3 regions of the Enterobacter sp. PL_is514 genome follow, and region 2 is predicted to be linked to each of the others. Evidence: predicted binding sites of a transcription regulator. Region 2 holds the regulator's gene; each other region holds the start of a gene.

Region 1 (3,281 bases), on a different contig from region 2:
AGTTTACCTTGCCGCTGTTGTAGGCGTTCAGCGCGCCCTGAATGCGGTAACGGTAATACTGGTTGATGACGCCGGTGCGGTAATACTTGGCGGTGCCGAGCACCACGCCAACCTGACGATAGGGCAGGTCCTGCAGGTCATCAAAGATGTAGGGGGCGGTTTTCCAGCTCATCCAGCGGTCGAGACCGAGCACGATCAACAGCAGTATGCCGACCAGGACAGACAGGCTGTAAAAAACGCGCTTTAACATGCAGATGGCTCGTACCGAAGGTGAAATTTAACTCAGGCTACTTTACCCGCCTGGTTAGCGCAAGAAACAGCGACTCAACTGAGGGGTTTTTCAGCAAACTGGCGGGCATTTCTGCCCGCCGGAAGGATCACGCCAGCAGTACGCGGTCAATCGTCGTACAGCCCAGCGCTTTAAGCGTTGCGGCAGTGGCATCCCACTGAATCAGCGGCGCATCGGCAATTTCAGCCAGAATGGCGCGCTGAATGTCAGGATAATCATAGCCGTTCAGGCTCAGCAGGTTGAGTGCGCCCTGCAGCGGCGGCAGCGTTGGGTTAAACGCGGCGTTTTCCGCATAGCTGCCGGTGAAGATTCGGCCATCGCGGCACTGCAGCGCCACGCCGCTCGGGGACTTGCTGTACGGCGTGTGGCTCTTGTTGGCGGCGGTAATCGCCGCCTGGCTCAGGTCATCGCCGGACAGGGCGAAACCGTGGTTCTGCTCGTCCATCAGCAGGGTTTTGATCTCCAGATCTTTCGGGCCAAACGCGTCAGGCAGGTAATCCGCCAGCGTGTGCGGCGCGCGGCCTGGCAGATTGATGCGCAGCTGCAGCCCGCTGTTCAGTTCGTTCATAAACTGACGGCAGTGGCCGCAGGGGGTGTAGTTAACGGTAATGGCGTTCAGGGCTTTTTCACCGCGCAGCCAGGCGTGACTGATGGCGCTCTGCTCGGCGTGCACGGTTTGCTGCATGGTTGCGCCCAGGAACTCCATGTTGCCGCCGAAGTACCAGGTGCCGCTGACGCCGCGCGCAATGGCCCCGACGTTGAAGTGGGAGAGATCGGCCCGCGCGCAGGCGGCAGCCAGAGGAAGCAGTGCGAAAGCCAGCGCGTCTTCGTCCAGTCCCGTTGCCTGTTTCAGCATCGTGACCTGCTCCGCGGTCAGCAGGGCGGGGAAGTGCGCATCTGCCAGAACGGGAGCAAGGGCTGACTGCAAATTCTCTGCAAGCTGGGCGAAAGCAGCTTGAAAACGTGGGTGCATGGCGTTTGCCTCATAAAGGTTAATGGATCGGTAGTTTACGGAGCCGTCAGGGCTTTATATGTGATCCACTTCTCATTATGTATGCAACTTATGAAATCAAAATGAAATTTGCGCGACGCATCGCAAATTTTAGCCCATCACTGCCAGAATAAGCGGGAAAATGAACGGGGCCAGCAGAGAGGTAATAATCCCGCAGATCACCAGCGCCAGGGAGCTAAATGCCCCTTCCTGATAATCCAGCTCCGCGCAGCGGGCCGTGCCCAGCGCGTGCGAGGCGGTGCCCATCGACAGCCCCCGAGCCGCCTTAGTATGAATACGCATCGCGTTTAGCAGAGTGTGGCCAAACACCGCGCCGAGAATACCGACGAAAATGACGCACATCGCGCTGATGGCCGGAATACCGCCGAGGCTGCCCCCAACCGCCATCGCGATAGGCGTGGTCACCGATTTAGGTAGGATTGACGCCGCAATCTGTGGGGAAGCGCCCATCAGCAGCGCCACCGACGTGCCGGTGATCATCGCCACCAGGCTACCCACAAAACAGATGGTAATGATGGATTTCCAGCGGGCGCGGATCTGGTGCAGCTGCTCATATAAAGGAAACGCCAGCGCCACGACGGCGGGTTGCAGCAGGTCGTTTAAGATTTTGCTGCCGGCAAAGTAGCGTTCGTAAGGAATGCCGGTGAGCAGCAGGAACGGGATAATCACCACCATCGCCACCAGCAGGGGGTTCAGCAAGGGCATTTTGAAACGCGCGGCAAGCTTACGTGCGGCGAAAAAGACTGCAAGGGTGAGCGGCAGGGACCACCAGATATTGTCCATCATTTTTTTGTTTTCTCCCCAATCACGTTACGTTCGCCATGCACCAGATGTGAACTCCAGCTCACCACCAGGAAAACCACCAGCGTACTGACCGCGCAGGAGACCACAATCGGGCCGAACTGGGCTTTGAGCAAATCAAAATACTGCATGACCCCGACGCCGATAGGCACGAAAAGCAGCGCCATATAGCGAATAAGGACGAAGCAGCCGGGGTTGACCCACTTTGCGGGCAGGATTTGCAGCGCCAGCAACACGAAGAGGATCAGCATGCCGATAATGCTGCCGGGGATGGTGATGGGCAGCAGCGACGCGATGAAAATCCCGGCATACAGGCAGGCGTAAATCAGGGCGAATGCGCGCAGATATTGCCAGATAATGTTCAATGATTTGCTCATGGTGATAGTCCTTGCTGAAACGCATTCATCATACAATTAAACCTAAAAATGTGCCATGGATCACATCATGAATTTTGAGCATACCAGACATTCCGGAATGGAACGTCCGGTATCACCATAACGGTGCAGGCTACAGTTTAGAGGAAAGGGATTGCGCTGGCGAAACGGCGTGCCAGAGAAGGTATCAGCGACAGGCTGTCAGTTTATCGAGAAAAGAAAACAGCACCTGATTCATTTCGCGATAATCATGCGAGCGGAGTTTTTCCGCCGTTTCGACAAAACGGAATTCACCCGCGCGGCGGAGGTCACTCTGCGAATGCTCAATTAGCAACTCTACCACCTCCGGCGTCAGCTCCATATGGCACTGGAAACCGTAAACCCGTTCGCTGTATTGCACAATCTGGCGGGGACAGCCCTCGCTGTAAGCGAGCACCTTAGCCTGTGGCGTCAACCCAGGCATATCGTTATGCCAGTGACCGACGTTCAGCACGCTGCCAAAATCCTCAAACAGCGGGTTCGCCTTGCCTGCATCTGTGAGCCTGACGGGAAATTTGCCGATCTCTTTTTCCGGGCTATGACAAAACGCTGCGCCCAGCGCTTCGCCGATAAGCTGCGAGCCCAGACAAACGCCAATCACCGTTTTACCCGCCTCTATCGCGCGGCTGATGAGCGCCTTTTCCGCTTGCGCATCAAACCAGGGGCATTCCTCACGCGTGGTGGCGGGTGACTGCGGGCCTCCCATGATGATGAGCAAGTCTGTGTGCCCTGGCGTTTCGGGTACAGGATCGCCCTGGTACACTCT
Region 2 (3,281 bases):
CCCGGCCATCGTTCCGCCAGCCCGATGCAGAATACGCACCCGCGTGGCGCCGTAGCCGTTCTGGGTGACAAACAGCACGGTCATTAAGATCCAGTAGGGTTTCGGCAGATGCAGCGCCATGCCCATCAGGCTGGCGGTACTGAGCATCACGCTAATTCGTGCGGCGTTGCGCAGGGCGGACGATTTAAGCGACAGATAGCTCCTGAGCGCGGGCAATAACGGCAGGCGTTTTTGCTTATCCGCCATCAGATCGCGCGGATAGAGCGGGCGCTGGGTGCGTAGCACGCGGGCGATGCGGCTGAAGTGCCAGGCGGCAAACTGGCCGACCGGGTTATCCGGATGCTGACGGGCGATTTTCTCCAGCGCGCCCAGCTGTTTTTCCATGTTAAAGCGTGTGGGGTAGCGGTGGTAAAGAATATCGTCTGCCAGCACCCGCAGACGTGCCGAGACGGTCTGCGCGTTCCAGCGGATCACCGCTTCGGCGTGGCTGCGCTCGACCAGCTTTTGCACCTCCTGCGGGTGGTGCAGGCTCACGGAGATATGCTCCTGCAGATCCAGGCCTACCTGGAAGGTGCGCAGCAGCCGTTTGTATTCGTGGTTCTTGTTGGCGGCGAGCATATGCAGCTGCTGATAGCACTGGCTTATCAGATCCACCACCTTCTGCTGGCGCGTCAGCAGGGGCGGTAAGGATTTTTCCGGATCGGTATGCTGGGTCAGCAGGGTGTATTTGGCTTCGCAGTAATCCGCAAGCTGCACATAGAGCAGGCTCAGGGATTCACGCAGCGGCTGCTCCCGCCACAGCCAGAACCAGAACCAGTTAAACAGGCCGTACCATAATGTCCCCAGGGCGTAGATCAGCAGCGGCTCCCACACCGGCATATTCCCGGCGAGGCTCAGCGTGAAAATGGCCGCAATCAGCGACGCGGGAAGCAGGCGGGCGTGCAGAGAACTGATTTCCGCCGTGACGCCGAGGGTCATCGCCAGCACGGTCAGGATCAGCGGCAGCGGAATATCACGAGCCAGTAAAAGCTGTACGGCGAGGCTACAGCCCGCAAACAGGCAGCCGCCGATAATCAGGCGTTTGAAAAAGCGCTTATGCGGCGTGTCCAGACCGGCGATGTTGCAGCAGGCAGGCACGAGGGAAAACAGCAGACCTTGCTGAAGATGTCCGAGGATCAGGCCTATGGCCACAGGAAGACACAACACCAGCGTTTGTCGCAGTGCGTAGTTAACTTCCGGGTGATAGATCAGCCTGCGCCACATGGGGAGTAGAGACAAAAACGGCGTGACACCTTGCGATGGCACGCCGTTTAAGCGGAATTAACGCGTTCCGTAAACCACGATGGTTTTACCGTGGGCAGAGATCAGGTTTTGATCTTCCAGCATTTTCAGGATACGGCCCACTGTTTCACGGGAGCAACCGACGATCTGACCAATTTCCTGACGGGTAATTTTAATTTGCATGCCGTCCGGGTGGGTCATAGCGTCTGGCTGTTTCGCCAGGTTCAGTAGGGTCTGTGCGATACGGCCTGTCACGTCCAGGAAGGCGAGGTTGCCCACTTTCTCTGAGGTGACCTGCAGACGGCGCGCCATCTGGGAAGAAAGACGCATCAGGATGTCAGGGTTAACCTGAATCAGCTGACGGAACTTCTTGTAAGAAATTTCAGCCACTTCACATGCTGTCTTTGCACGAACCCAGGCGCTACGTTCCTGGCCCTCTTCAAACAGGCCCAGTTCACCGATGAAATCGCCCTGGTTCAGATAAGAAAGGATCATCTCTTTCCCTTCTTCATCTTTGATCAGCACTGCCACCGAGCCTTTAACGATGTAATACAACGTTTCCGCTTTTTCACCCTGGTGAATCAGCGTGCTCTTTGATGGGTACTTATGAATGTGGCAATGAGACAAGAACCATTCGAGAGTCGGGTCTGTTTGCGGTTTGCCAAGCACCATGCGCTGTTATCCTCTGTTATAAGCTGTCACCAGAGTCATCAGATGCATCCGGACTCTGGGGTTGCAATCGAATTCTTACCCATACCCTGGGAAGTCGGCTACCGTAACGTTTCGCAGCCAGTAAAGTTTGATGTCCTCTGCATACATGTGTAACGTCAATGTATTACTGTAGCATCCAGAGTGTTTTAGCATAGCTTTCGCCGCGTGTCTCCTGGTGTCTCGCTTCAGCATGATGCAGGTCGCCTTCCATTGCGAGAAATGTAACGCACGCGTAATCTGTCACCAAAAATGCAACGTTGGAGTTTAAGAATATGCAAGCGCGCGTGAAATGGGTTGAAGGTTTAACGTTCCTGGGCGAGTCCGCGTCAGGACACCAGATTTTGATGGACGGTAACTCCGGCGATAAAGCGCCAAGCCCAATGGAAATGGTGCTGATGGCGGCAGGGGGATGCAGCGCCATTGACGTGGTGTCGATTCTGCAAAAAGGTCGTCATGACGTGACGGATTGTGAGGTTAAACTCACGTCAGAACGTCGCGAAGAGGCGCCACGCCTGTTCACCCATATTAATCTGCACTTTGTGGTCACCGGTAAAGAGTTGAAGGACGCAGCGGTCTCGCGTGCGGTGGATCTGTCTGCGGAGAAGTACTGCTCTGTGGCGTTAATGCTGGAGAAAGCGGTAAAAATCACGCATTCGTATGAAGTGATCGAGGCTTAATTATTGGGGCATCGTGCGTGTTGATGCCCTCACCCTAACCCTCTCCCACAGGGAGAGGGAACATGTTCACGCGATCTGCTTCCCTTCCATCAGTCGCTCCACCAGCGGCGTCATGATGAGCTCCATCGCCAGCCCCATTTTTCCGCCCGGCACGACTAACGTATTCATGTGCGAAATAAACGAGCCCTGCAGCATGGCCAGTAGCCAGGGGTAATCAATGCCTTCGAGATTGCGGAAATGGATCACCACAAAGCTCTCATCAAGGGACGGGATACTTTTGGCGGCAAACGGGTTGGAGGTGTCCACCGTCGGCACCCGCTGGAAGTTGATATGGGTGCGGGAGAACTGCGGTGTCAGGAAGTTGATGTAATCTTCCATGGAGCGCACCACCGAGTCCATCACCGCCTCTCGTGAATGGCCGCGCTCGCTCATGTCGCGCGTCAGCTTCTGGATCCACTCCAGGTTAACGATAGGGACCACGCCGACCAGCAGGTCCACGTGGCGCGCCACGTCGTGTTGAGGAGTGACCACGCCACCGTGCAATCCTTCGTAAAACAGCACGTCGGTGGGTTCCGGCAGCGGTTGCCACGGGGTGAACGTCCCCGGCACCTG
Region 3 (3,281 bases), on a different contig from region 2:
CGCAAGCTGTTCGCTGATGCGATAGCCCAGCGCGTTGGCCTGCTCATCTTTGCCGTAACGTCCCGCGATGCCAGCTTTCTCACAGAGCACGTTTACCGCTTCCGCCAGTCCGTACATGCCAAACATCGGCACAAACCGATCGGCATCAATCAGCCCCTCTTTTACCAGGAAGCTATTCTCAAAGAAGCCAGATTGCTCGTACAGGAAACCACAGCGTGCATCGATGATGGCCATTTGCTGCTGGCAATAGTGCGGGAGCGTGCGGGTGAAGAAGTCTTCAATGGACGTGCTGCATTCAGCAATGGCTTTGAGGTTAAGGCGCACCAGGGTGCTGCCACCGCCAGCCAGAGGCAGGGAGTTGTAACAGCTCACCACGCCATAACGACCTTTTGTGAAAATTTTATCATTCACCGGGCCATTAGAAATGTGCGGTTTACTGCATTCACATATGTTTTTTGCCACCTCAAGCAGCAAATCGTCCGGGGTGATCTCTGGATCATAAATAAAGGTCAGGTTCGGCGCGACCTGCTGCAGCTCTGCGTCGGCACGCAGAATGGCACGGGTGATGGGCGTATCTTCCGGTCCGATATTGGCATGCATAAAGGCATCCGGCAGCGTACGGTCAAGATAGCGCCAGAAACGTTTTATTCGGCTATTGATTTCTTCTTGTGTTAGAATTCTAACATATGGTTGCAGCAGCGCATCAAGCTGGCCGAGATAGACCGGCATCGATGTGACGGACGGAACATGGTGGTAAAGGATGGTTAGCAGCGAGAGGGCATCGTCGAGATCTTTTGCCCCTTCCAGCTCCAGCCATTCTGAACCGTTAGCCAGAAATTTTGCGTAATCCGGCAGAACGTAACGGGGTTTGTAAGGCGCATGGCCTTCGAACATGTCGCAGATAAACCCCTCGTCCAGCGCGGCGCGCGCAGCTTCAGGAAGTGCCGGATACGGCAGGTTGTTTTCCGCTTCCAGCGCCAGAAAATGACGTTTTTGTTCCGGGGATAACACCGGGCTTGTCACAATCTGCTGGCAACGTTGCTGCAGGGCGTCGGGGCTGGAGTGGGGCATATTCGCTTCCTTGAATGTTCTGCGGATGATGAACGGATTGTAGAAAGCCTGCCTGTTGGCGCTTTTGATCCCACAGGGGGTATTGCTGCTTTAGTCGGCAATTTGCGCACTAAAGTTTGAAGAAGATCTCATTACAGTAATGCAAATTTGTACGCAGTTTTCATTAACTGTGATGAATGTCGAAGTGTGGATGCGGGTGGATGTTAGAATACTCACAGACCCGCAAGGTAAAATTTATACGGCACTGCCGTTGGAGATTGTTATGACCGATTTAACTGCAAGCAGCCTGCGCGCGTTGAAACTGATGGACCTGACTACCCTGAACGATGACGACACCAATGAGAAAGTCATCGCCCTGTGCCATCAGGCGAAAACGCCAGTGGGTAACACCGCAGCCGTTTGTATCTACCCGCGCTTTATCCCGATTGCCCGTAAGACGCTGAAAGAGCAGGGCACGCCGGACGTGCGCATTGCAACCGTGACTAACTTCCCGCACGGCAACGACGATATCGAGATTGCGCTGGCAGAAACCCGCGCGGCGATTGCTTACGGTGCAGACGAAGTTGACGTGGTGTTCCCATACCGCGCGCTGATCGCCGGCAACGAGCAGGTCGGTTTTGACCTGGTGAAGGCCTGTAAAGACGCGTGTGCGGCGGCAAACGTGCTGCTTAAAGTGATCATCGAAACCGGCGAGCTGAAAGAAGAGGCGCTGATTCGTAAGGCATCTGAAATCTCCATCAAAGCCGGTGCGGATTTCATTAAAACCTCTACCGGTAAAGTGCCGGTTAACGCCACCCCGGAAAGCGCGCGCATCATGATGGAAGTGATCCGCGACATGGGCGTGTCCAAAACCGTTGGTTTCAAACCTGCGGGCGGCGTGCGTACCGCCGAAGACGCGCAGCAGTTCCTGGCGATTGCTGACGAACTGTTCGGCGCCGACTGGGCCGATTCCCGTCACTACCGTTTCGGTGCGTCCAGCCTGCTGGCTAGCCTGCTGAAGGCGCTGGGTCACGGCGACGGTAAGAGCGCAAGCAGCTACTGATTGCCAGACAACGCCGGATGACGCTTCGCTTATCCGGCCTACAGGATCGTAGGGCGGGTAAGCGTAGCGCCACCCGCCACAACTCCCCCGATTCCGCATGGAGGTTACCGTGTTTCTCGCACAAGAAATTATTCGTAAAAAACGTGATGGTCATGCATTAAGCGACGAAGAGATCCGCTTCTTCATTAACGGCATTCGTGATAACACCGTCTCAGAAGGGCAGATTGCGGCTCTGGCGATGACCATTTTCTTCCACGATATGTCGATGCCTGAGCGCGTGTCGCTGACCATGGCGATGCGAGATTCAGGAACCGTTCTGGACTGGAAAAGCCTCAACCTTAACGGCCCGATTGTGGATAAACACTCCACCGGCGGCGTGGGCGACGTAACGTCTCTGATGCTCGGCCCAATGGTGGCAGCCTGTGGCGGTTACATCCCGATGATCTCCGGACGCGGCCTGGGCCACACTGGCGGTACGCTCGACAAACTGGAAGCCATTCCGGGCTTCGATATCTTCCCGGATGACAACCGCTTCCGCGACATTATTAAAGACGTTGGTGTGGCGATTATCGGCCAGACCAGCTCTCTTGCTCCGGCAGACAAGCGTTTCTACGCTACCCGCGACATCACCGCCACCGTTGACTCCATCCCGCTGATCACCGCCTCTATCCTGGCGAAGAAGCTGGCAGAAGGGCTGGACGCGCTGGTGATGGACGTGAAGGTGGGCAGCGGCGCGTTTATGCCAACCTATGAACTCTCTGAGGCGCTGGCCGAAGCGATCGTTGGCGTCTCCAACGGCGCGGGCGTGCGCACCACCGCACTGCTCACCGACATGAACCAGGTGCTGGCTTCCAGCGCCGGTAACGCCGTCGAAGTGCGTGAGGCGGTACAGTTCCTCACCGGCGAATACCGTAACCCGCGCCTGTTCGACGTCACCATGGCGCTGTGCGTTGAGATGTTAATCTCCGGCAAGCTCGCCAAAGACGACGCCGACGCCCGCGCGAAGCTGCAGGCGGTGCTGGACAACGGCAAAGCGGCGGAGATCTTCGGCCGCATGGTCGCGGCGCAGAAAGGCCCGACCGACTTCGTCGAAAACTACGCGAAATACCTGCCAACCGCGACGCTCAGCAAAGCGGTGTATGCCGATAGCGAAGGGTTTGTTTCTGCG

What was found. The regulator CRP, encoded in region 2, controls carbon source genes, mostly activating them, when cyclic AMP is high. The targets are predictions, from matches to a motif close to ATGTGANNNNNNTCACAT.
Region 1: the regulator CRP is predicted to act here: its motif matches at 1,321-1,338, upstream of cdd (cytidine deaminase).
Region 3: the regulator CRP is predicted to act here: its motif matches at 1,186-1,203, upstream of deoC (deoxyribose-phosphate aldolase).

The regions. Positions count from the first base shown of each region.
Region 1 is NZ_JBVPGN010000028.1:64,707-67,987, forward strand. Features, by position in the region: gene sanA (outer membrane permeability protein SanA) at 1-250, opposite strand, end outside; gene cdd (cytidine deaminase) at 378-1,262, opposite strand; gene AC0TNG_RS06580 (CidB/LrgB family autolysis modulator) at 1,392-2,087, opposite strand; gene AC0TNG_RS06585 (CidA/LrgA family protein) at 2,084-2,479, opposite strand; gene AC0TNG_RS06590 (type 1 glutamine amidotransferase) at 2,664-3,281, opposite strand, start outside.
Region 2 is NZ_JBVPGN010000029.1:22,129-25,409, reverse strand. Features, by position in the region: gene AC0TNG_RS08635 (YccS/YhfK family putative transporter) at 1-1,263, opposite strand, end outside; gene crp (cAMP-activated global transcriptional regulator CRP) at 1,321-1,953, opposite strand; gene AC0TNG_RS08625 (OsmC family protein) at 2,265-2,669, shown strand; gene AC0TNG_RS08620 (phosphoribulokinase) at 2,736-3,281, opposite strand, start outside.
Region 3 is NZ_JBVPGN010000033.1:233,249-236,529, reverse strand. Features, by position in the region: gene AC0TNG_RS14115 (YjjI family glycine radical enzyme) at 1-1,071, opposite strand, end outside; gene deoC (deoxyribose-phosphate aldolase) at 1,334-2,113, shown strand; gene deoA (thymidine phosphorylase) at 2,223-3,281, shown strand, end outside.